Regions from separate parts of the Streptomyces vilmorinianum genome, predicted to be linked through region 4. Evidence: riboswitches for the same ligand, from Rfam matches in the RefSeq annotation. Region 4 holds a riboswitch; each other region holds the start of a gene.
What was found. A riboswitch is a leader RNA that binds a small molecule or an ion and turns the genes downstream of it on or off. The one in region 4 is predicted to bind cyclic di-AMP.
Positions count from the first base shown of each region.

Region 1 (4,800 bases), 3.6 Mb from region 4:
GCAGACCGAGCCGCGGCGCGACGCACGCGTTCGCGTCCGCCATCCACGTCGTCGCCCACACCAGCTCGCAGGGCAGCGCCGACAGGCGAGGCCCGTGGGCGGGGTCGATCCTGGCCAGCAGCGGGTTCGACGCGCCTTCCTCCCCCTCGCCCCGGCGCGCGTACGTCCGGTACGTCCCCGGTGGGGCGCCGAACGGGATGAGCGGGCCGTCGATGTCGAGGAACAGCAGGGGGCGCTGCGCGGAGCCGGTCATGGATGCACGGTACCGGGATCTCCATTGGTTCGATCGTGCACCAATCGGACCCTCACCCTGACCATCAACTCCCCTGTGTCCCTCGTAAGTTCACCCAAGAATTACTGCACGGCCGTATACCTTTGGGCGCCCCTCCCCCATCCTGTCCTCGATGTGCCGCAGGGGCACGCGGTGACACGAGAGGCGGGGCATGACTCCCATCAGCCGCAGAGGATTCGTCGGCATCGGGGCAGGGCTGGTGGCCGGCGCGGCCCTCCCCCCGGGCACGGCATCGGCCACCGCCGCGGCGGCCACCGGCACCATCACCGACGTCGGGCACGTGGTGATCCTCATGCAGGAGAACCGCAGCTTCGACCACTACTTCGGCCGCCTGCGCGGTGTCCGCGGCTTCGGCGACCGCGCCGCGGGCAACCTCCCGGGCGGCTGGGGTACGTTCAACCAGCCCAACTGGGGCGGCCGCCAGTACCCGTGGAAGCTGAGTGCCACCCCGCCCGCGGGCGGCGTCGACGGCGAGACCCTGGCCCAGTGCAACGGCGACCTTCCGCACAGCTGGACCTCGCAGCACGCGGCCTGGAACAAGGGCCGGATGGACAACTGGGTCACCGGCGTCGGCAACACCCGTACGCTCGGCTATCTCGACCGCGGCGACATCCCGTTCCACTACGCCCTCGCCGACAACTACACCGTCTGCGACGCGTACTTCTGCTCGGCGCTCAGCGCCACAGGCCCCAACCGCACCTTCCTGTGGAGCGGAAGGATCGACGCCTCCAGCAAGGACGGCGGCGAGGAGTCCGGGCTCACCTGGGAGACGTACGCGGAGGCGCTGCAGCGGGCCGGCGTGAGCTGGAAGGTCTACCAGAACGCGCAGGACAACTACGGCGACAACGGCCTCGCGTACTTCAGGAAGTTCACCGACGCACGGCCCGGTGACCCGCTGTACGACCGGGGCATGGGATCGGTGCCCAAGGTCACCGGTTCGACGCCCGACGACATCGCGGCCGCGATCCGCGCCGACGTCGTCGCCGGGACGCTGCCGCAGGTCTCGTGGGTCGTGGCCAGCGAGGCCTTCTCCGAGCACCCGTACGCCCCGCCCGGCGACGGCGCGCACTTCGTGGACCTCGTCTACCGCGCGCTGGCGGCGAACCCCGAGGTCTTCGACGCGACGGTCCTCTTCCTCAACTACGACGAGAACGACGGCTTCTTCGACCACGTCCCGCCGCCGGTCGCGCCGCCCGGCACGCCGGGCGAGTATCTCGACGGGGTGCCGATCGGTCTCGGCTTCCGTGTCCCGATGGTGGTCATGTCCCCGTGGACGCGCGGCGGCTGGGTCAGCTCCGAGGTCTTCGACCACACCTCCGTCCTGCGCTTCATGGAGACCTGGACGGCCGCCCTCGGCACCCCCGCCACCTGCCCGAACATCAGCGCGTGGCGACGGAAGGTCACCGGCGACCTGACCGGCGTCTTCGACTTCGCCCGCCCCGTCTACGGTGTTCCCTCCGGCCTCCCCTCCACGGCCGAGGTCATCGGGCAGTCCACCTGCGCCCCGCTGCCCAACCCGGTGCCCCAGGACAACGCCCTGCCCGCGCAGGAGGCCGGCACCCGCCCGGCGCGCGCCGTGCCGTACCAGGTCAACGGCAATCTCGACCGGTTCGAGTTCGGGGCGGCCGGGAAGATCCTCGCCTGGTTCTCGATGACCAACCAGGGCGCCCAGGCGAAGCGGGCCGCCCACTTCGCGATCCACCCGCACCAGTACCGAGACACGGCGGCCTGGCAGTACACCGTCGACCCGGGCGCGACGTCCACGGACTACTTCAACATCGGGACGGGCTCGGGGTCCGGCAAGTACGACATCTCGATGATGGGCCCCAACCGCTTCCTGCGCCGCTTCATCGGCGACGCCTCCAAGGCGGGGAAGGCCATCGAGGTCGCGGCCCGCTTCGCGACCGAGCCGGGCACCGGGAAGACGGCCCTCTACTTCACGATGACCAACACCTCCGCCTCGCCGGTGACCTTCACCATCCGGTCGAACGCCTACCGCACGGACGGGCCGTGGACGTACACGGTCGCGGCGAACTCCTCCCGCGAGGACTTCTTCAACGCGGTGGCCTACCACAACGGCTGGTACGACTTCACGGTCCTCGCCGACATCGACGGCACGTGGTCGCGCCGCTACACCGGCCACATCGAGACGGGCGCCCCGAGCGTCACGGGCTGACGTACACCCACGTACCGACCAAAAGGGATACAAGTGGCCTTTTCAGCTCCTTGTATCCCTTTTATCGGCGCAGCGGAATTTCCCGGAATGACCGATTTTCTCGCCGGGTGAGATGAATCACGCCGCAGGGTGACGGCGCCCTCCCGCCGCGCCCCTCCCCTTGCGCCTCAAGGAAGTTCGGCGCACTCGGCGCCGCGCGAAAATCCCCCGGGAATTACCCACGGACTCGGCATCTTGTTTCGGCCGACATTTCTCGCCTACGGTCACCTCCACTCGGGCGGATCGCCGAATCCTGCCACCGCCCGAAAAGACCGACCATTCACCCGTAGGCAGGAGCGGGGGACCCACTTTTCGCCGGTCCGGATTCCCGGAGCGGCTCGGGGTGAAGTCGCATGCGTGCGGCCGGGCATCTCCAGCCCGAACCCGACAGCTCACCCCGCAGGCGCCGGAGAGGAATCTGTCATGCCCGCACACGGTAAGCACCGGCGCCCCAAGCGACGTCCCCTCAGCCGCGGTATCGCCCTGGCCGGTACAGGTGGCGCCGCACTGGCGCTCCCCCTGGTCGCCACGGCCGGCACCGCGCACGCCACGCCCCACAAGGCTCCCGAGATCGCGACCGTCGAGAAGACCGCCGCCGGCGTCTCGGCGAAGATCGCGGAATCGGTGACCGTCGCACCGAATTCCGCTCCCAAGACCTACACGGTCACCCGGGGCGACTCCCTTTCCTTGATCGCTCACGAGCAAGGTGTGCGGGGTGGCTGGAAGGCCTTGTACCAGGCCAATCGCAGCGCTGTCGGTGACAATCCGTCACTTATCCATCCCGGACTCGAACTGACGCTTCGCGGGAAATCCGCCACCGCTCCGAAGCCGAAGTCCTCGACCACCAAGCGCACCGACGCCACGGACCGCGCGGACCGCTCGCAGCAGCGGAGCGTCCCGGCCACCCAGAAGGCCCCGGCGAAGGCCGCCCCGGCCGCCGCCGCTCCGGCCGCCGCCGCCAAGAGCTACGCCAACAACCTCGACGGCTGGATCCGGGAGTCGCTGGACGTCATGGCGAAGTACGGCATTCCCGGTACGTACGACGGGATCCACCGCAACATCATGCGCGAGTCCTCCGGCAACCCGCAGGCCATCAACCTCTGGGACTCCAACGCCGCGAAGGGCACCCCCTCCAAGGGCCTCCTGCAGGTGATCGAGCCGACCTTCCTCGCCTATCACGTGCCCGGCACCTCGATGGACCTCTTCGACCCGGTCGCCAACATCACCGCCGCGTGCAACTACGCCGCGGACCGCTACGGCTCCATCGACAACGTCAACGGGCCGTACTGACCCTCGGCGGGCATCGACGCAGGCTGAAGGCCCCGGCCCTGGCCCCTTGCGGGCCGGGGCCGGGGCCTTCGCCGTCGCGCCCCAAGCGGTATGGGGTATTCCGTCCCATGGTGCGATCGTGGCGGGCAGGATGGGCGCCTGATGATCCGCGGCCGGGGAGCGCGGATCCCGTCCCAGGGGGGAACAGCGATGAAGAGAGCCCTTGCCGTGTCCGCGGCGGCCGCCGCACTCGCCGGTCTGCTGACGGCGGCCGGTCCCGCCGCGGCCGAGTCCGCGGCCGAGACCGCGGCCGGGACCGCCGCCGACCTCGCGCCCGGCACCGAAGCCTGCGCGTCGGGCCCGCGGGCCCTGCCCTCGCTCCCGCCCGCCGGCGGCAGCTTCACCACCGAGGGCGTGCACGATCTGGGACCGCGCGGCCTCGCCGTGGGTGCCAGCGGGAGCCTGCCCGTGTACTGGACGGGTGAGCGGCTCCATCGGGTGCCGATGCCCGAGGGGTATGACGAGGGGGTCGTCCGAGCCGTCAACCGGCAAGGTCTCATGGCCGGTTGGGTGAGCCGGCGGTCGGACCGCGCGACCGCTCTGTTCACCTACCGCCCGGGGGCGACCTCGGTGCGGCTGCTCGCCGAGGGCGGGGCGCCGGGCGCGTACGACGTCGATGTGAACGACGCCGGGATCGTCGCGGCCGTGGACGCCGACGGGACGGCGAAGCAGTGGCGGGGCGGACAGGTGGCGCGCACGCTGCCGCTGCCGCCGGACGCCGGTCCGGGCACGAGCGTGAAGCGGATCACCGGGATCAACACGCGCGGAGACGTGATCGGCGCGGCCGAGCAGTCGTACGACGGTCCCGACGGCTTCACCTGGAGTTCCTTCCCGGTCCTGTGGCCGGCGGACGGCGGCCCGGCACGCGCCCTGCCCGTCGCCCGCGCGGAGTGGCTGGTCCACAACCTCGCGGAGGGCATCGACGACGCGGGCCGGGTGACGGGGTACGTCTCGGTCACCGACC
Region 1 is NZ_CP040244.1:3,771,560-3,776,359, reverse strand. Features, by position in the region: gene FDM97_RS17805 (HAD domain-containing protein) at 1-253, opposite strand, end outside; gene FDM97_RS17800 (phosphocholine-specific phospholipase C) at 444-2,468, shown strand; cyclic di-AMP (ydaO/yuaA leader) riboswitch at 2,771-2,928, shown strand; gene FDM97_RS17795 (transglycosylase SLT domain-containing protein) at 2,931-3,797, shown strand; gene FDM97_RS17790 (hypothetical protein) at 3,987-4,800, shown strand, end outside.
Region 1: another riboswitch for cyclic di-AMP. It lies ahead of FDM97_RS17795 (transglycosylase SLT domain-containing protein); the one in region 4 lies ahead of FDM97_RS34470 (M23 family metallopeptidase).

Region 2 (4,800 bases), 1.9 Mb from region 4:
GTCCCGCCGGGGCCGGAGGTCGGCTACGAGCACCTCGCAACCCGTGAGAGACTGGTCTAGACAACCGCTGAGACTTTGAAGGGCAACACCATGGCTGAGCGCCGCGTCAATGTCGGCTGGGCCGAGGGCCTTCACGCCCGCCCCGCCTCCATCTTCGTCCGTGCTGCCACGGCCTCCGGCGTCCCCGTGACGATCGCCAAGGCCGACGGCAACCCGGTCAACGCCGCGTCGATGCTCGCGGTGCTCGGCCTGGGCGCGCAGGGCGGCGAGGAGATCGTGCTCGCTTCGGACGCCGACGGCGCCGAGGCCGCTCTGGACCGTCTGGCGCGACTGGTCGCCGAGGGGCTCGAGGAGCTCCCCGAGACCGTCTGACCCAAGGACCACACACGAAGGAGCCGCACCGGCCGGAATTCCGGCGGGTGCGGCTCCTTCGTTTTCTCCGCTTTCCAGTAAGAGCACAGTCCATCGGAATTCGGCGCAGCACGAATTCCGCCCGCCGAATTGCTCCCTCTTTGTATACGGCGTGCTCGTTAATTCCGGATGCTCGCCGTGTTTACGACGTGTTGCGAAGCCCTCACACGGCCGCGTTCCGGGCGTTCCGGCCGTTTCAGCCGGTGCAGGACCAGGGAGCGCTCGGCGTGCAGGGCGGTGAGCGTACGGGCGCGTTCGGCGTCGCCCCGCGCCACCGCGTCCACGATCGCCCCGTGCTCGGCCCACGCCTCCACGGGCTGGGCGGGGGTCTCGACCGTGTACATCCAGGCGATCTTGTGCCGCAGCTGGGTGAGCAGGGCCGTGAGCGCCGGGCTGCCCGAGGCCTGGGCCAGGGTCTCGTGGAACCAGCTGCCGAGCGAGCGCAGATCCTCGCCCTGGCCGCGTCTGGCCCGTTCCTGACCCAGCCTGACCAGGCCACGCAGCACCTTGAGATGGGCCTCGGTACGACGCTGGGCGGCGCGCGCGGCTCCGAGCGGCTCGAGGAGCGCCCGTACGTCGAGCAGGTCGGCCGCCTCCTGCTCGGTCGGCTCGGCGACATGGGCGCCCGCGTGGCGGCGGGTGATCACGAAGCCCTCCGACTCCAGCGTGCGCAGGGCCTCGCGGACCGGGACGCGGGAGACTCCGTAGCGGCGGGCCAGCTGCTCCTCGGTCAGCCGGCTGCCGCGCTCGAAGGCTCCGGAGACGATGTCGTCCCGGATCGCCGTGCATACCGAGTGCGCGGGAATGCGCATGTTCGACCTCCGCCTTAATCCGCGCGAAACCCATCCGATTGACGCCTGTTCGCCGGCTCCTCGCCGACTCTTCGGTGACTCTATTGCAGCGGAGAGACATTTCCGATGGCTACCGGAGATCCATGGATATCTTTTGGCCAGCGAAAAGCCCCGGCTCAGTACGAGCCGGGGCTTTTCTGACGCGGGTGGGGCGTGGATCAGACGTTCACGCCGCGGGCGCGCAGGTACGCGACCGGGTTGATGTCGGAGCCGTACTCGGCGCTGGTGCGCGCCTCGAAGTGGAGGTGCGGGCCGGTCGAGTTGCCGGTCGAGCCCGAGATGCCGATCTGCTGGCCCGGGGTGACGGACTGTCCGACCGAGACACTGATGGCCGACAGGTGGCCGTACTGGGTGTACGTGCCGTCGTTCATCCGGATGACGATGTTGTTGCCGTAGGCGCCGCCCCAGCCGGCCTCGACGACGGTGCCGGAGCCGACGGAGACGACCGTGCTGCCGTAGGCCGCGCGGAAGTCGACGCCGGAGTGGCTGCCGGAGGACCAGAGCGAGCCGCCGGCCTTGTAGCCGGTGGTCACGTACGAGCCGGCCACGGGAAGCTGGAAGGAGTTCAGACGCTTGCGCTCGGCCTCACGGGCGGCGCGCTCCTTGGCGGCGCGGATCTCCTTGGCGCGGGCCTCGGCCTTGCGCTTGGCCTCGGCCGCGGCCTTGGCGCGCTCCAGGGCCTCGACGGCCTCGCGCTCCTGCGCGGCGGCCTGGGCGTCGATGGTCTTCGCGAGGGAGTCGGCGGCGACGACCTGGGTCAGGCCGGTGTCCTCGAGGGAGGGAGCGTCCGTGTCGGCGGCGAACGCCGGGGAGGCGAGGGTTCCGATGACGCCGGTGGTGGCGAGCGTCGCCACGCCGGCGAGCCCCGCGCTGCGGCGCGTCAGACGGCTCGGACCACGATGCTTCCCGGTGGCACGGGTGAACGCCATGTAGTGGCTGATCCTTTCCTTCCTTCTCGCCTACCGGGTTAGCTGACGGGTTCGGAGCAGGAAGGTCTCCTACGGGCCCCTCCGCACGCGGTGCGAAGGCGTCCGATTCACCCCAGGGACTTCGTGTGGGTCCCCGGCTCCCCAGGCTCGCGCCTGACGGGGACTCGGCGATGACTGTCCGATGCCGCGGGTGCGGCGGGTGCAACTGGCGAACAGCCGGACCGACGCTAAGCGGATCGTCTTTCAATCACCAAACAGACACGCCCGTTTGTAAGACATGCCACAGGGCATACGGCCACCCTCTGCTGCAATCCGGACAAAGGGGAGGACCCCGACGTACAGTGACGTCGGGGTCCTCGGAACCGGCTCGATCCGGCTCGATCCGGCTCGATCAGCCTGTGACGACGGTGACTTCACCGATACCGAGGGCGCGCACCGGCTCCTCGATCTGGGCGGCGTCACCGACGAGCACGGTGACCAGGCGGTCCACTGGGAAGGCGTTGACGACGGCCGCCGTCGCCTCCACCGTGCCGGTCTCGGCCAGGCGCGCGTACAACTGCGCCTGGAAATCGTCCGGGAGGTGCTGCTCGACCTGGTCGGCGAGCGTCCCGGCGACGGAGGCCGCGGTCTCGTACTTCAGCGGAGCCACACCCACCAGGTTCTGCACGGCCACGTCGCGCTCCGCGTCCGTCAGACCCTCCGCGGCGAGGGTGCGCAGCACCTTCCACAGATCGTCGAGCGCCGGGCCGGTGTTGGGCGTGTCGACGGAGCCGCTGATGGCGAGCATCGAGGCACCGTGTCCCTTGCCGTCCGAGCGCAGCACCTGACCGAAGGCCCGGACACCGTACGTGTAGCCCTTCTCCTCGCGCAGGACGCGGTCCAGGCGGGAGGTGAGCGTGCCACCGAGGCAGTACGTGCCGAGGACCTGCGCCGGCCAGACGCGGTCGTGCCGGTCGGCGCCGACGCGGCCGATCAGCAGCTGGGTCTGGACGGCGCCCGGGCGGTCCACGATGACGACGCGGCCCGTGTCGTCGGCCGTGATCGGCGGGACGGGGCGCGGCTCGGCGGCGTTCCCCGTCCAGACGCCCAGCGTCTCGTCGAGGACCTTGTCCAGATCCACGTCGGTCAGGTCGCCGACGACCACGGCGGTGGCCGTGGAGGGCCGGACGTACGCCTCGTAGAACGCGCGCACGGCCGCGGCGTCGATCGCCTCCACCGTCTCCTCGGTGCCCTGGCGCGGCCGGGACATACGGGAGGTGGCCGGGAAGAGCTCCTTGGAGAGCTGCTTGGCCGCCCGGCGGGCCGGGTTGGCCGTCTCGTGCGGGATCTCGTCGAGCCGGTTGCGCACCAGGCGCTCGACCTCGGTGTCGAGGAAGGCCGGCGCGATCAGGGCCTCGGCGAGGAGGCCGAGCGCCTTGGGCAGCCGGGAGACGGGGACCTCCAGGGAGACCCGTACGCCCGGGTGGTCGGCGTGCGCGTCGAGCGTGGCGCCGCAGCGCTCCAGCTCGGCGGCGAACTCCTCGGCCGTGTGCTTGTCCGTGCCCTCGGAGAGGGCGCGGGCCATGATCGTGGCGACGCCGTCGAGGCCCTCGGGCTCGGCGTCCAGGGGGGCGTCGAGGAAGATCTCGACGGCCACCACCTGCTGGCCGGGGCGGTGGCAGCGCAGCACGGTCAGACCGTTGTCCAGCGCTCCGCGGTCCGGGGCCGGGAAGGCCCACGGCTTGGCGATGCCCGCCTCCGGCTGCGGGTGGAACGTCATGCTCGTCAAAGGCGCGCCGGCGTCGGTCACTGGTCCGCTCCCTCTTCCTCGTCGCTGTCGCTGTCGCTCTGTTCGGTGCCGAGCGGCTCGTACACCAGCACCGCGCGGTTGTCCGGGCGCAGCTTGGCCTTGGCGACCGCCCGCACCTCCGCCGCGGTGACGTCCAGGACCCGGTTCACCGCGGTGAGGGCGAGCTGCGGGTCGCCGAACAGCACCGCGTAGCGGCACAGTTCGTCGGCGCGGCCCGCGACCGTGCCGAGCCGGTCCAGCCACTCGCGCTCCAACTGGGCCTGGGCGCGCTCCATCTCCTCGGGCGTCGGGCCCTCGGCCGCGAAGCGGGCCAGCTCCTCGTCGACGGCGGCCTCGATGCGGGGCACCTCGACACCGCCGGAGGTCTTGACGTCCAGCCAGCCGAGCGAGGGGGCGCCCGCCAGGCGCAGCAGGCCGAAGCCGGCGGCCACGGCCGTGCGGTCCCGGCGGACCAGGCGGTTGTGGAGCCGCGAGGACTCGCCGCCGCCGAGCACCGTCAGGGCCAGGTCCGCGGCGTCGCACTCGCGCGTGCCGTCGTGCGGCAGCCGGTAGGCGGCCATCAGCGCGCGGGCCGGGACCTCCTCCTCGACGACCTCGCGCAGCTGCTCGCCGATGGTGTCGGGCAGCGTGCCGTCGCGCGGCGGGAGCTTGCCGTCGTGGGACGGGATGGAGCCGAAGTACTTCTCGATCCAGGCCAGGGTCTGCTCGGGGTCGATGTCGCCGACGACCGAGAGCACCGCGTTGTTCGGCGCGTAGTACGTGCGGAAGAAGGCCCGCGCGTCCTCGAGGGTGGCCGCGTCCAGGTCGGCCATGGAGCCGA
Region 2 is NZ_CP040244.1:5,544,696-5,549,495, forward strand. Features, by position in the region: gene FDM97_RS25735 (HPr family phosphocarrier protein) at 91-372, shown strand; gene FDM97_RS25740 (GntR family transcriptional regulator) at 531-1,223, opposite strand; gene FDM97_RS25745 (M23 family metallopeptidase) at 1,421-2,191, opposite strand; cyclic di-AMP (ydaO/yuaA leader) riboswitch at 2,205-2,371, opposite strand; gene FDM97_RS25750 (M16 family metallopeptidase) at 2,583-3,950, opposite strand; gene FDM97_RS25755 (M16 family metallopeptidase) at 3,977-4,800, opposite strand, start outside.
Region 2: another riboswitch for cyclic di-AMP. It lies ahead of FDM97_RS25745 (M23 family metallopeptidase); the one in region 4 lies ahead of FDM97_RS34470 (M23 family metallopeptidase).

Region 3 (4,800 bases), 4.4 Mb from region 4:
GGCGTGCCGGAGCGCCCTGGACGCGCTGCGCGCGCCGGCCGCAGTGGTGTCGGGCGCGCCGGGGCGGGCTTCCCGGTGACGACGGTCGCCGGTCTCGTGCCGTACCTCGGCGGGGCACTGGCGGTCGGGGGCGTCGCGGTGGCGGCGACCCGGCGCCGTGAGCTGATGGTCCGCTGGTGCGTGTGGGCGCTCGGAGTGCCCCTGGTGACATCCGCGTTCTGGCTGGGTCCACCGGGGATCGCGGTGCTCGCGGCCGTGGTCGGCGTGGTCGCGGTGGCGGAGTTCGGCGGGCTGCTCCGGCTGGGGCCGGTGGACCGGGCGGTGCTGGGCGCGGCGATCGTCGGACTCGTCCTGACCGCCTGGCTGGCCCCCGGGGAGGTGCTCCGGGTGGCAGCGGCCGGGGCGCTTGCGATCGCTGGGGTGCCGTTGCTCTCGGGCGACGCGGAGCACGGACTCCGCCGCCTGGGGGCGGGCCTGCTGGGGCTCGTGTGGCTGGGCGCTCTGGCCGGCCTCGTATCGTCCGGCGCCCTCGGCCTCGTGCTGTTCGTGGCCGTGTCGATCGCCGACATCGTCGCGTACGCGGCCGGTCGCCGTCTCGGCGGACCCCGGCTCTCCCCGCTGTCGCCCGCCAAGCGGTGGAGCGGCACGCTGGCCGGGGCCGCGGCCGGTCTCCTCACGCTGGCCGTGCTGTCCTCCCTGACGTGGCAGACGGCGGTGGCCGTGGCGGTCGGCGGCCCGCTCGGGGACCTGCTGGAGTCGATGGTCAAGCGGGGCGCCCGTGCCAAGGACGCCGGCCGGTGGCTGCCCGGCTCCGGCGGCCTCCTCGACCGGATCGACTCCCTCCTCGTCGCTCTGGCGGTGCTGTTGGTGCTGAAGTGAGCCACGGGGCGGGGTGAGCCATGTGACGGGGCGAGCGTGAGGCTGGGTGGGGCCGGGCCGGTTGCGCTGGGAGTCACCTCTGCCCCGTGGCGGACGGCCGCCCGGGTGACGGTGGAGCGGTCGATACCGAACAGCAGGGCGAGGTCAGAGTGTGGCTACCCGCGACGGTAGGCCTCCCACGCCGTCCCACTTCCAGGGCCTGCTCCCGGTACCGGCGCAGCTCGGGAACGCCCTGCTGGGCGCGCCCGGCCCAGTAGGCGGTGATCGAGGACGCGAACGCGGGGCCCTTCTCCTGTCCTACGGCGTCGGCTTCTCCTGCGGGGCGATGGCCGTCACCACGTGATCGGCCGGACAGCTCCTAGGGCGCCTGGCGGCCTGGGGGCACCCTCCCGAATCCGCCGCGCAGCAGCGCCCGCAGAGACCGCGCCGCCGGGCCCGACTCCTCGCCGCGGTGCGCCACCGAGATCGTGCGACGGAACGACGTCGGCTCCAACGCCCGTACGCCCAGGGGCGACACCGCCATCGAGGCGACCATCTCCGGCACCACCGCCACCCCGAGCCCCGCGCTGACCAGCGCGCACACCAGGGCGTAGCCCGGCGTACGGCAGACCACCGACGCGGTCGCGCCGGCCCGGGCGAGCGCGCCCTCCACGCCCCGCCGCGGCGGATGGTCCGGGGCGCTGCTGATCAGCGGCCGGCCGGCGAGCTCCGCGATCGGCAGGCGGCCCGAAGCCTCCGCCAGCTGATGGCCCGGGGCCGTGACCAGCACCAACTCCTCGACCAGCAGGGGCTCCAGCTCGACCCCCGGCGGCAGCGGGGCCGGTTCCGCCGGTTCGTAGGCATGGGTGAGCGCCAGATCGACCTCGCCCGACGCCACGGCATGGACCCCGCCCGGTGGCTCGTACTCGGCGACCGTCAACTCCACGTCCGGGTGGGCCCGGCGGAACGCGCTCAGGACCGGCGGCAGCAGATGGATGCCCACGGTGGTGAAGGTGCCGACCCGAAGGCGCCCGCCGGAGAGGCCGGCGAGCTGCGCCAGCTCGTGGCGGGCCCGCTCCATCTCGGCCAGGACCCGGCGCGCCCGGGTGACGAGCAGTTCGCCCGCAGCCGTCAGGCGCGTGCCGCGGTGGTGGCGGACGAGCAGCGGGGTGCCCGCCTCCCGCTCCAGTTTGGCGAGCTGCTGGGAGAGCGCGGGCGGGGTGTAGCCGAGCCGGGCGGCGGCACGGGTGATCGAGCCGTCCTCGGCCACCGCCACCAGCGCCGCGAGCCTCACCAGATCCTGCATAAAGGATTCCTTTGGGCAGACCCAGAAGATTGTGTCTACACCCTAAAGGCTCGCGGCGGGCACGCTGGGCTCATGGACGGACAGCTGATCGCCTTCATCGGAGTCGCGGCGGGCATGGTGGCCATGCCGGGCGCGGACTTCACCGTCGTCGTCCGCAGTGCTCTCGCCTCGCGCCGGGCCGGAGTGGCCTGTGGCGTCGGTGTGGCGGGCGGGCTCGTGGTGCACACCGCGCTGGCGGTGGCGGGGCTCGCCGCGGTGCTGATCGCCGTACCGGTGCTCTACCGGGCCCTGCAGATCGCCGGTGGCGCGTACGTCCTCTACCTCGGCGTGCGGGCGCTGGGCGGTGCGCTGCGGGCGAGCGGCGGAGCGCAGGCGGATGCGCGGGCGGATACGCGGGCGGATACGCGGGCGGATACGCGGGCGGGGGAGCGGGTCGCCGGACGGGCGCTGCGCCAGGGGTTCCTGACCAACGTCCTGAACCCCAAGGCCCCCGTGCTGTTTCTGAGCCTGCTGCCGCAGTTCGTGCCGGACGGCGCGGCCGTCCTGCCACGTACGCTGCTGCTCGCGTCGATCGTCGTCGTCCTCGCCCTGCTGTGGTTCCCGCTGGTGGCGCTCCTGGTGGACCGGCTCGGTCACTGGCTGCGGCGGCCGCGGACGGCCCGGACCGTGCAGGGGGTGACGGGTGGCGCGCTCGCCGCCCTGGGGCTTTCGCTGCTCTCGGCTCCGCTCGCCGGGAGTTGAGGCGACGCCGCCGGGCGAAGCTGCGGCGGCGCCACCGCACCCCCGCCCGGCAGGGCATCGGTCAGCGGATCATCGGACCCTGCCGTAATACACCTTGGACGACCAGATCTTGTCGAGCTTCACCCAGGAACCGCTCTTGGGCGAGTGCCAGATCTTGTTGTTCCCGGCGTAGATGCCCACGTGATAGACCCTCCCACCGGAGTGGAAGAAGACCAGGTCCCCCTTCTGCCGGCCGGAAGCCGCGATGTGCCGGGTCTGGTTGTACTGCTGCTGCGCGGTACGGGGCAGCGACTTGCCCGCCTTCTTGTACGAGTAGAGCGTGAGCCCCGAGCAGTCGAACCGGGTCGGGCCGGCCGCTCCGTACTTGTAGGGCGATCCCTTCTTCGATGCCGCGATGTCCAGCGCCTTGCCGGCGTACGCGGTCGCGGCCTGGGCCTCCGGTGCGGCGCCTGGCGCCAGCATCGTGCCGCCGACGGCGGCGAGGGTGAGAGCCGAGACGGCTCCGGCCCGGGACAGCAGGGACGGGACATGAATCTGCGCAGTCATGCGCAACCCTTCGTCAGCCGCCTGTGAAGGATGACCTGTCGGGTTCGGACTGGCGAAGTTGCCCGGCCGCGGCTGCGGCTTCACCCCGAGGAACGGCCCCACTGCTCGGTCGTCCCGTACTGATTGGGTCCTCCACTCCTGCCGATCCACTCCTGTCGACCAGACATCCGGGACAGCGGCAGGACTCGGCGTCCGCCCGGACCGCCCCGCCGCGGTGGCGGGGGCTTGTCGTCGTGAGGGATCTTGACCCACACCCGGGGCGAAATCCGAGCCGAAACGGCGTTATGTGAGGCTCCTCACGACTGATCCATTCGGGTGGACAGGCATGTTTCGTGATCGTCGGAGGTTTGGCCGACGAGCCCCGCACCAGGGGTGGAACGTCCGATTCCGCCAGATGTGTACACCTGTTGCGCAACTCACCCCGCACATAAGTCGATTCGTCGACTACGCCGAACGAGGGAGGGTTTCTGCCGCTTCTCTGGCCCGAGTGGACGTCGACACGACACGCGGAAATGTCAACTCGCGCGTGTGTCGGGCACGGTGACCCGCCCCGCGCGGCGCTCCCCGTCCAACACGCGCAGCGCACGGGCCAATGTCTCCGCGTGGACCTCGCTCTCGCCCCGCATATGCATCACCGTCAGCGCGTCGCGCAGCGCGGTCGCGCGCCCCACCAGGGCCTGTGCCGCGCGCAGCGCCCCATAGGTATGCGATGTCCTGGATGGATTGATCCGGCCGAGGAGATCGACGACTTCGAGGTAGGCGTCGATGAACTCGCCCTCGGCGCGCGTCAGAGCGGGCAGTGGCGGCAGCTCGGGAACCATCTCCGGCTCACCGTGCCCCGGCGCCGCCGGACGCCCCGCGGTTCTGGATCACGTGATCCACCAGGCCGTACGCGGCGGCGGCCGGCGCGTCGAGGACGGTGAGCCGGTCGATGTCGGCCTCGATCCGCTCGCGGTTCTGCCCGGTGTGGGTGACCAGCATCCCGGCCAGCATCGCGCGCAGTCGGAGCAACTCCCGTGCCTGGATGTCGAGATCGCTGGGCTGCCCCTGCAACGGCTCGTCGGTCGTGGGTTGCTGAAGGACCACCCGGGCCCCGGGCAGCGCGAGCCGCTTGCCGGGCGCCCCGGCCGCGAGGAGCACGGCGGCGGTCGACGCCGCCTGGCCGAGGCAGGTGGTCTCCACGTCACAGGTGACGACCTGCATCGTGTCGTAGATCGCGGACATCGCGCTGATCGAACCGCCGGGGGAGTTGATGTAGAGCGAGATGTCCCGGTCCGGATCGGCGTACTCCAGGTGCAGGAACTGGGCGATGACGTCGTTGGCCGAGGTCTCGTCGATCGGCGTGCCGA
Region 3 is NZ_CP040244.1:2,968,016-2,972,815, forward strand. Features, by position in the region: gene FDM97_RS13915 (pyridoxal phosphate-dependent aminotransferase) at 1-79, shown strand, start outside; gene FDM97_RS13920 (phosphatidate cytidylyltransferase) at 76-879, shown strand; gene FDM97_RS13925 (LysR family transcriptional regulator) at 1,238-2,164, opposite strand; gene FDM97_RS13930 (LysE family translocator) at 2,237-2,905, shown strand; gene FDM97_RS13935 (C40 family peptidase) at 2,975-3,451, opposite strand; cyclic di-AMP (ydaO/yuaA leader) riboswitch at 3,455-3,627, opposite strand; gene FDM97_RS13940 (hypothetical protein) at 3,967-4,272, opposite strand; gene FDM97_RS13945 (ClpP family protease) at 4,280-4,800, opposite strand, start outside.
Region 3: another riboswitch for cyclic di-AMP. It lies ahead of FDM97_RS13935 (C40 family peptidase); the one in region 4 lies ahead of FDM97_RS34470 (M23 family metallopeptidase).

Region 4 (4,800 bases):
GCGGATCCTGTTCCCCGTGGCCGGACTCGTCCTCGCCATGGGCATGCACGCCCTGTGGAACGGCTCGACGACCTTCGGCCCGCTCGGCTTCATCGCCGTGTACGGGCTGTTCATGGTGCCCGCCTTCGGCCTGCTGACCTGGCTGGCGATATGGAGCCGGCAGCGGGAACTGCGCACGATATCCGGGCAGCTCCCGGCGTACGCGGCGGCCGGCTGGCTCTCGCCCGCCGAACCGCTCGCGCTCTCCTCGATGCGGGCCCGCTCGATGGCCCGCGACTTCGCCGCCCGCACGTACGGGCGGCCGGCCGCCGCGACGGTCGGGGAGTACGAGGCGTTCGCGACGACCCTGGCCTTTCTGCGCCACCGCGCCCAGCGCGGCGCGGCCGGCCCGGACTTCACCGCGCGCGAGCAGGAGCTGCTCCACCATCTCTGGCAGCGCAAGGCGGTCGCCTCGCCCGCGCTGACGTACGCGGCGCGGGCGACCGGCCGGGTGTGGGCGCCGCCGCAGTATCTGGACTACGGCGGCTACAACCCGTACCGCAGCTAGCCGCCGCTAGCCGCCGCTGGACATGCGGCCGCGGTGAGCAGGCCGGTCCGGCAGCCCTGGCGTCGGGGGGGGTGTCGACAGGACTGCCGGAGTCAGGGGTGTGCGCCATGGATCGACTGCGGTCCGGGCCGGGCAGGCCCTGCGGCCATGCCAAGTCGGCCACGCCAAGCCGGGCCACTGCGGGCCACGGCGGGCCAAGCCGGGCCAAGCCGGCCCACAGCGGGGGAACTCAGACCGACAGGCCCTTGCCGGCCAGCCAGGCCGCCGGGTCGATGCCGTCGCCGCCCGGGGTGTGGACCTCCAGGTGCAGGTGCGGGCCGGTCACGTTGCCGGTCGCGCCGACGCGGCCGATCGTGTCGCCGGTGCCCACCGTCTGGCCCACGCTCGCCGTCATCGAGGACAGGTGCGCGTACCAGACCTCCGTACCGTCCTCCAGCTCCAGGACGATCCGGTAGCCGTAGGAGCCGGACCAGCCCGCCGACGTGATCGTGCCGCCGTGCACCGCCTTGACCGGGGTGCCGGTGGGCGCCGCGAAGTCGAGGCCGGTGTGGTAGCCGGAGGACCACATGGAGCCGGACTGGCCGTACGTCGAGGTGAGGGTGTACGAGGAGGTGGGCAGCGCGTAGCTCGCGGCGAGCTTGGCCAGGCGCTCGGCCTCGGCCTTCGCCGCGGCCTCCTCCTCGGCCTTCCGCTTCGCCTCGGCCGCCGCCTGCTCGGCCGCTTCCGCCTGGGCCGCAGCCTCGGCCGCGGCCTTCTCGGCGGCCGCCTTCTCCGCCGCGGCCTTCTCGGCGGCGTCGGCGGAGGCCTGCTGCTGCTCGGCCTGCTGGAGAATGCGGGCGCGCAGCGCCTCGCCGGCGTCGGCGGTGGCCGCCGACGCGGAGTCGCCGTCGGACTTCCCGGCCGCGTCGGCCGGAAGCGTGAGCGAGGCGGTGAGCGGCTGCAGGTTGTTGGTCCCGGAGCCCGTGCCGTTCGCGTCCTCGTCCTCGCCCGAGATGAGCTCGCCGACGCCCGGCAGTTCGGAGGCGTCCGGAAGGTTGAGGTCGGGGAGGGAGATCGAGACCGGGGGCTTGTCCTTGGCGGTGGCCATGCCTCCCGCGCCGACGGCCGCGATGACACCGACACCGAGGACGGTGGAGGAGCGGGCGAAGCCCGAGCGCTGCTTCACGACCCGGTGGCGGCCACCGGAACGGGCCTGCTGGCGAAGGGAGTCCTCGGTGGGGTTCCACTCACCCCACGCCGTCGCGTCGTCATCCGTCCCGGCGGCGCCCGAAGCACCGAACGCGTTGAACCCGTCGAAAGTACCTTCGGCGGCAGGGGTGTTGGACGCCACGGAGGCGTACTCCTTTCCTTCCTTCTCGCCTACCGGGTTAGCTGACGGGTTCGGAGCAGGAAGGTCTCCTACGGGCGCTGTCGCACAGGTGCGAAAGTGCCCGATTCACCCCAAGTAGTGGTTCCCCGGTTCCTTTTCAGGATTCGGCGCGTGCGCACGGTGCCGTCTCTTGCGACGGCTGGGACGACCGCGCTGCGTTATCGAACGTTAATAGACACGAGGGCCCGATTCCAAGCTGTTCCCGTTGATCATTCGCAAAATTGCGCCACTACAGCCCGATTTGATCCCGCTTCAGTACAGACCTTTCCATCCCTCCAGAACTGACGGCGGATCAATTGTTATCGGAGCGGTATACCTCCACTACAGATGGTGACGATGGCTACGGCACCACGGGCATCGTCCGGCGCCGCGGCGGCTGCCCCGCCGCCGGCCGGCTCACCGCGAGCAGCGCCATGTCGTCCGTCGAACCCCCGCCCGTGTACCGGCGGACGTCGTCGACGAGCGCGTCGAGGAGCTCCTCGGGCCCGGGGAAGATCCGCCCCGAGAGCCGCTCGCCGGGATCGTAGAAGGTGCCCTCGGCGTCGCGCGCCTCGGAGAGCCCGTCGGTGTAGAGGAGCAGCGTGGCGCCCGGCGGGTACGGCGTCTCGTCGGCCCGGTCCGGCCACGCGGCCAGCTCGCCCATGCCGAGCGGCAGCGCCGGCTCGCTCGGCTCCAGGAGCTCCAGGCCCCCGTCCGCGTACAGCAGCAGCGGCTCGGGGTGGCCGCGGTTGACCACCCGTACGAGCCCGTCGCCGCGCGGGATCTCGGCCAGGACGGCGGTGGTGAACCCCTCGAAGGCGTCCAGGCCGTCGCGGCGGGTCCCCTCCCGGGCGAGCGCCCGCTCCAGCCGCTGCGCGACGGCCTCCAGCGTCGACTCCTGCTCGGCCGCCTCCCGGAACGCGCCGAGGACGACGGCGGCGGCCTCGACCGCGTCGAGCCCCTTGCCCCGGACGTCGCCGACCACGAGCCGTACCCCGTACGGCGTGTCCTGGACGGCGAACAGGTCGCCGCCGATGAACGCGTCCGCCTGCGCGGCCTCGTAGCGGGCCGCGACCTGCAGCCCGCCGATCCGCTCGGCGGGCGTGGGCAGGACCGCCTTCTGGGCGGCCTCCGCGATCACCCGGGCCGAGGCGAGCCGCTCGCCGCTGCGCTGGACGACCCGGTTGATGAGGAGGGCGAGGGCGGAGACGGTGACGACGGTGAGCGTCTCGGTGAGGGCCGGGACCTCGGTGACGGTGTCGTTGTAGATGTGCAGCCCGACACCGGCGAGGACGGCGGCGATGCCCGTCAGCAGGGTCGTCAGCGTCGAGAAGAACGGGGCGGCGATGAGCGGCGCGGCGGAGAAGAGCGGGGCCGCCGTGTAGGTGGGCGGGGTGGAGAGGTCGAAGACGACACCGCCGGCGATGACGAGCGGGGGCAGGGCACGGATGAACCGGCGGGCCCGCTCGGCGCGCGGGCCCGGCCGCCCGTTCCCGTTCCCATTCCCGCTTCCGGTCCCGTTCCCCTTGTCGCCGCCCGCCGCTCGCCGCCCCTGCCCCTGCCCCACGAGTGCTCTCCTGCCCGGTCCGTACACGGCGACGGACCGTACCGCGCCCTCCCCAGGGTGAAGGGAGCCGCGCCGCGAGGCGACCTTCGCTCGGCCGAGTGGGTGACGCGCGCGGTGGGCCGCCCCGCGCGCCCCTCAGCCCCGCGCGCCCGCGCCCGTATCCCTCGCCGTGCCCGCGCCCAGCCGGCCGCCCCGCCCCAGCGCGCCCACCGCCGCCGCGCAGCCGAGGCCGACCCCGCACAGGACCAGCCACGGCGCCGCCGACCACCCCGTCACGTCGAGCAGCACGCCCGTCCCCAGGTTCCCTAGCGTGATCCCGACCCCGCACACGGTGTTGTAGAGCCCGTAGTGCGTGGCCACCCACCGCCCGCCCGAGAGGGCGACGACGGTGTCCATCTCGTACGGGTAGAGCACCGCGTTCGCGACCGCCAGGGCCGCCGCGCACAGCAGCAGACCCACGAGCCCGGGCACCCCCACCGGCAGCAGGAACGCCGCGCCCATCAGCCCGAGGCCGAGGACCAGACACCGCTCGCGCGTGAGCCGCGCCCGGCACCAGGCCGTGATCCGCAGCTGCCCGGCCAGCGCCACGAGCGCGGAGACCACGAACAGCGCGGTCGTCGCCGCCGTGCCGTCCGCCGCCAGCGGGAGCGCCAGATAGACCTGGAAGGACAGGACGTACGAGCCGGTCATCGCCAACGAGAAGAGCCAGAAGGTGCGGTTGGCGAGCACGGTACGGAACTGGCCCCGCTCCTCGGTCGACTCGGAGGCTTCGGAGGCTTCGGAGGCCTTCTCCCGTAGCCGTACCGGCAGATGCCGCAGCTGTACGAGCGTCAGCGCGGCGAACAGCACCGCCGCCACCACGCACGTCAGCCGGAACGACACCCCGGTCAGCGCCACCCCCACCAGCGGCCCGAGCAGGATCCCCGCCTGGTAGTACGTGTTGAAGAGCGCGAACGCCTCCACGCGCCGCTCCTCCCCCGCCTCCGCCGCGAGATACGCCCGCACGGCCGGGTTGAACAGCGCCCCCGCGAGCCCCGTCGCCAGGGACGCGGCGATCAGCATCGGCAGCGACTGGGCGAAGGCGAGCGCCCCGAAGCCGACCGTCCGCAGCGCGCAGCCGGCCACGATCAGCGGCTTGAAGCCGAGCCGGTCGGCCAGCGCCCCGCCCACCAGGAACATGCCCTGCTGGGAGAGGTTCCGGGCGCCGAGGACGAGCCCGACCGCCCAGGCCGCCATCCCCAGACCGTCGGCGAGATGCGCGGCGAGGTACGGCATCAGCATGTAGAAGCCGAGGTTGATGGTCAGCTGGTTGAGGAAGAGCAGCCGTACCGCCGGTTC
Region 4 is NZ_CP040244.1:7,410,343-7,415,142, forward strand. Features, by position in the region: gene FDM97_RS34465 (PrsW family intramembrane metalloprotease) at 1-547, shown strand, start outside; gene FDM97_RS34470 (M23 family metallopeptidase) at 777-1,877, opposite strand; cyclic di-AMP (ydaO/yuaA leader) riboswitch at 1,889-2,036, opposite strand; gene FDM97_RS34475 (PP2C family protein-serine/threonine phosphatase) at 2,257-3,462, opposite strand; gene FDM97_RS34480 (MFS transporter) at 3,598-4,800, opposite strand, start outside.